2 regions of the Streptomyces sp. NPDC001450 genome follow, and region 2 is predicted to be linked to the other one. Evidence: predicted binding sites of a transcription regulator. Region 2 holds the regulator's gene; the other holds the start of a gene.
The links. Region 2 encodes HspR, which represses chaperone genes until heat shock. Its sites were predicted from a motif close to TTGAGNNNNNNNNNCTCAA; they were not measured.
Positions count from the first base shown of each region.

Region 1: the regulator HspR is predicted to act here: its motif matches at 991-1,009, upstream of lon (endopeptidase La).

Region 1 is NZ_JBSFHY010000010.1:167,604-169,997, reverse strand. Features, by position in the region: gene ACWC5O_RS13845 (rhomboid-like protein) at 1-199, shown strand, start outside; gene ACWC5O_RS13840 (DUF4259 domain-containing protein) at 427-849, opposite strand; gene lon (endopeptidase La) at 1,032-2,394, shown strand, end outside.
Region 2 is NZ_JBSFHY010000037.1:23,445-25,838, reverse strand. Features, by position in the region: gene ACWC5O_RS33065 (sugar ABC transporter substrate-binding protein) at 1-119, opposite strand, end outside; gene ACWC5O_RS33060 (heat shock protein transcriptional repressor HspR) at 745-1,194, opposite strand; gene dnaJ (molecular chaperone DnaJ) at 1,200-2,366, opposite strand.

The sequences.
Region 1 (2,394 bases), on a different contig from region 2:
CGCCCTGTCCGGCCTGCTCACCCCCTGGGTCCGCTGGCCCGTCCTCACCCTGTTCGCGAGCATGCTCGCCGAGGACCTGATCGCCTTTCAGGACCCGATGACCAACTGGGGCCACCTGATCGCCCTGACCATCGGCATCGCCGGCTGGCCGCTGGTACGGCGCTGGCGCCTCCCGGCGGCCTCCCCGGTTTCCGTGTGACCGCCTGCGCGATGGTGTAGCCACGCTCCTGGCCGGGGCAGGGAGTCGCGGTCAGGAGACGGGGGAGGTCTTCATGGCCGATGCGGTGGCACGGATCGAACGGGCGGCCGAGGTGACCGCCGCGTCGTGAACGGGGCGTGACCGGCGCCCAGTGCAGGGTCGCGACACCCTGCACCCGTGGGATGCCCCACCTCCTGACGACGATGCGCGACACGCCGGGCTTCGACTCACAGGCTGAGCTGTTCCCCCTCCGAGGGCGGCAGGAGTATCTGCCGCATCCGCTCAACGCCGGATCGCCACGGGCCGCCCTCGGAGTCCTCCCACAGGTCCAGCAGCTCGGACGGCTCGGTCACGACCCGGTCGAGGGCTTGCAGCGCGAGCGGTCGCAGGGCCGTGAGGTCGGGGAGGGGCTCCTCGGGTCCGTAGTGCGGCGAGGGGATGGCGCCGCCCGGAAGCCGGGCGGCGACCAGCGCGGCCGCCGCGACGGCCTCCTCCGCCTCGGGCGCTTCGAGGTAGTCCTCGGTGTCGACGGCTCGCACCAGCGCGTCGCGAACCAGTCCCGCGCGCTCGTCCGCGGCCGCGTCGTCCAGACCGTTGCACCAGTCCGCAGCGGTGTCGTTGTCAAAGGGTCCCGTGTCCCAGGTGCCCATGGGGTCCTCCCCGTTCGTGCCGATGTCCGGGCATCCTGGCAGGCCCCACTGGCATCCCCTCTGGCCTGCAGTAACACACCGGTGACGGGTCGATCGCTCACAGCGAACAGGAACCCGGGAACATTGGCGGAGCCCCGTGCATTGAGTCGGCATAGCTCAAGTTGACTGCCTAAGGGGAGATCATGGCTGCTGAGTCCACGGCGTTCACGCTCGTGTTGCCCGTGCTGCCGCTCGACGACGAGGTCGTGCTGCCCGGGATGGTGGTTCCGCTGGACCTGAGCGACGCCGAGGTGCGGGCCGCGGTGGAGGCCGCGCAGGCCGCCGCCAGGTCGGAGCCCGGGAAGCCCAAGGTCCTGCTGGTACCACGCATCGACGGCACGTACGCCAAGACCGGCGTGCTGGGCACCGTCGAGCAGGTCGGCCGGCTGGCCGACGGCGACCCGGGGGCCCTGATCCGCGGCCGCGGCCGGGTGCGGATCGGCGCCGGTACGACGGGTCCGGGCGCGGCGCTGTGGGTCGAGGGCGCGCGGGTCGACGCGACCGTGCCCGATCCGCTGCCCGGGCATGCCGCCGAACTCGTCAAGGAGTACAAGGCCCTTGCCACCAGCTGGCTGAAGAAGCGCGGCGCCTGGCAGGTCGTGGACCGCGTCCAGGCCATCGACGACGTCTCCGCGCTCGCCGACAACTCCGGGTACTCGCCCTTCCTCACCACCGAGCAGAAGGTCGAGCTGCTGGAGACGGCCGACCCGGTGGCCCGCCTCAGGCTCGCCACGCAGCAGCTGCGCGAACACCTCGCCGAGCAGGACGTGGCCGAGACCATCGCCAAGGACGTCCAGGAGGGCGTCGACAAGCAGCAGCGCGAGTTCCTGCTGAGGCGTCAGCTCGAGGCCGTCCGCAAGGAACTGCGCGAGCTGAACGGCGAGCAGGACGGCGAGGAGTCCGACGACTACCGCGCCCGCGTGGAGGCCGCCGACCTGCCGGAGAAGGTCCGCGAGGCCGCCCTCAAGGAGGTCGACAAGCTGGAGCGTGCCTCCGACCAGTCGCCGGAGGGCTCGTGGATCCGCACCTGGCTGGACACGGTCCTGGAGATGCCGTGGAACGAGCGGACCGATGACGGCGCTTCCGCGTACGACATCCAGGGTGCCAAGGCGATCCTGGACGCCGAGCACGCGGGCCTGGAGGACGTGAAGGAGCGCATCACCGAGTACCTGGCCGTCCGCAAGCGGCGCAGTGAGCGCGGTCTTGGTGTCATCGGCGGGCGGCGCGGTGGGGCCGTGCTGGCTCTGGTCGGCCCCCCTGGCGTCGGAAAGACCAGCTTGGGCGAAAGCGTCGCCCACGCCATGGGCCGCAAGTTCGTCCGTGTCGCCCTCGGTGGCGTCCGGGACGAGGCGGAGATCCGCGGGCACCGGCGTACGTACGTCGGCGCGCTGCCCGGCCGTGTCGTGCGTGCCATCAAGGAGGCGGGGTCGATGAACCCCGTGGTCCTGCTGGACGAGATCGACAAGGTGGGGTCGGACTTCCGTGGCGACCCGGCCGCGGCCCTGC
Region 2 (2,394 bases):
ACCTCGTCGCCCTTCGTCGGGCTCGCGCTCGCACCGTCCCCCGTCGCGTCCAGCACGCCGCAGCCGGCGAGCGAAAGGGTCATCGTGGATGCAGCCACGGCTATGGCGATACGACGCATTCAGGGGCTCACTTCAGGTGCGTTCCGGACGAGGGTGCTGCTTTACGACCCAGGTGTCTGAAAAGACAACGCGGAGCCACTACCCGGCGTCAAGAAGAACTACTTAACGAGTGCGCAACAGCACGCTCCGCTGCACCTGTGAAGAAGGAACGGAATCCCCTCCAAACACCCTTTACGGACCCTTCATCCAAACGGAGTTCATGGGCAGGCAAAGATCCGGACAACCAACGGCAATCCTCGCGAGTCGTGATCGCCGGCGGCCGCGTGCCGTCTCTCCGGCTCGAGCAGAGGACCGAATGAACCCAGCCAGACGTACGGTGCAACGAGTCCGCCCGGTCCGAGAGCCGGTAAGAACCCGGCCACGGACCTGAAGTACTACGAGATCCACTGGGGCGAGCCGACGGGCGACCCGGGCGATCAGGTCTGCTGGGGCGGCACGACGGACACCTCCTACCAGGACACCGACGCCGCCAGGGGCACCTCCCACTTCTACCGGGTGACCGCACTGCAGCCCGACGGCACCGAGTCCCCACCCGGCGCCGACTGGGTGTCCCTCGCGCCCTGAACACCCTGAGCACGCGAAAGGGGCCCGGAATCCGGGCCCCTTTCGCGTGTCACGGACGACTCAGTCGTTCTGCTGCCGCTTCGGCCGCCACACGACCAGCGCGCTGGTCTGCTGGGCCTCCTGGTACGGAACCAGGTCGCGGCGGTAGGAGGCGTGGACGGCGGCCTCGCGCTGCTGCATCGCGGCCGCCGCGCCGTCCAGGGCCGACTGCAGCTCCGCGACGCGGGACTGGAGCGCGGCGACCTGGTTCTCCAGTTCGATGATCCGCTTGATGCCGGCCAGGTTGATGCCCTCGTCCTGAGACAGCGCCTGCACCTGGCGGAGCAACTCGATGTCACGGGCCGAGTAGCGGCGGCCCCGGCCGGCGGTGCGGTCGGGGGAGACCAGGCCCAGGCGGTCGTACTGGCGCAGCGTCTGCGGGTGGAGTCCGGAGAGCTGGGCCGCGACCGAGATGACGTAGACCGGGCTCTCCTCGGTCAGTTCGTACGGGTTGCGCCGACGGCCGTCCATCACTCTCATTCTCCCTTCGCGGCCTCGAACAGCTCCGCCCGCGGGTCCTCGCCCGCGGTCGCCTCGCGATACGCCTCCAGTGCGTCACGAGCCTTCCCCGAGACGTCCTTCGGGACACTCACCTCGACGGTGACCAGGAGGTCGCCTCGGGTGCCGTCCTTGCGGACCGCGCCCTTGCCCCGGGCCCGCATGGTGCGGCCGTTGGGAGTGCCGGGCGGCAGCTTCAGGGTGACGGTGGGGCCGCCGAGAGTGGGGACCCGCACCTCGCCGCCCAGAGCCACCTCGGCGAACGTCACCGGCACGGTGACGGTGAGGTTGTCGCCCTTGCGCCCGAACACCGGGTGCTCACCGACGTGGACCATCACGTACAGGTCGCCCGCCGGTCCGCCCCGCTCGCCGGGCGCGCCCTTGCCGCGCAGCCGGATCCGCTGCCCGTCGGTGACGCCCGCCGGGATGCGGACCTGCATCGTGCGCGACGACTTGGCGCGGCCGCTGCCCTTGCACTCCAGGCAGGGGTGCTCGGCGATCAGGCCGCGGCCCTTGCAGTCGGGGCAGGGGTCGGTCAGCGAGAAGCCGCCGCCCGAGCCGCGGGCGACCTGCCCGGTGCCGACGCAGGTCGGGCACACACGCGGTGTGCCGTTCTTGTCGCCGGTGCCTGAGCAGGCCTTGCACGGTGCCTGGGAGGACATCCTCAGGGGCACCGTGGCGCCCTCGATGGCCTCCGTGAAGCTCAGCGTGACCTCGGACTCGATGTCCTGGCCGCGCCGTGGCTGGGTACGGGTGCCCGTGGTCCCGCCGCGGTTGAACAGGCCCCCGAAGACGTCACCGATGCCGCCGCCGAAGCCGCCCCCGCTCTGCGCGTTGCCCCCGAAGAGGTCGCCCAGGTCGAAGTTGAAGGAGCCGCCGGCGCCCGGCCCGGGGCGGAAGCCGCCGTTGCCGAACAGGGCGCGTGCCTCGTCGTACTCCTTGCGCTTCTTGGGGTCACCGAGGACGTCGTTCGCCTCAGAGATCTCCTTGAAGCGCTCCTCGGCCTTGGCGTTGCCCTTGTTGGCGTCCGGGTGGAACTCGCGGGCGAGCTTTCGGTACGCCTTCTTGATCTCGGCCTCGGTGGCGTCCTTGGGGACGCCGAGGACCTTGTAGAAGTCCTTCTCGATGAAGTCCTTGGTGCTCATCCCCGACGTCCCTCCTTCCTGTCTTCAG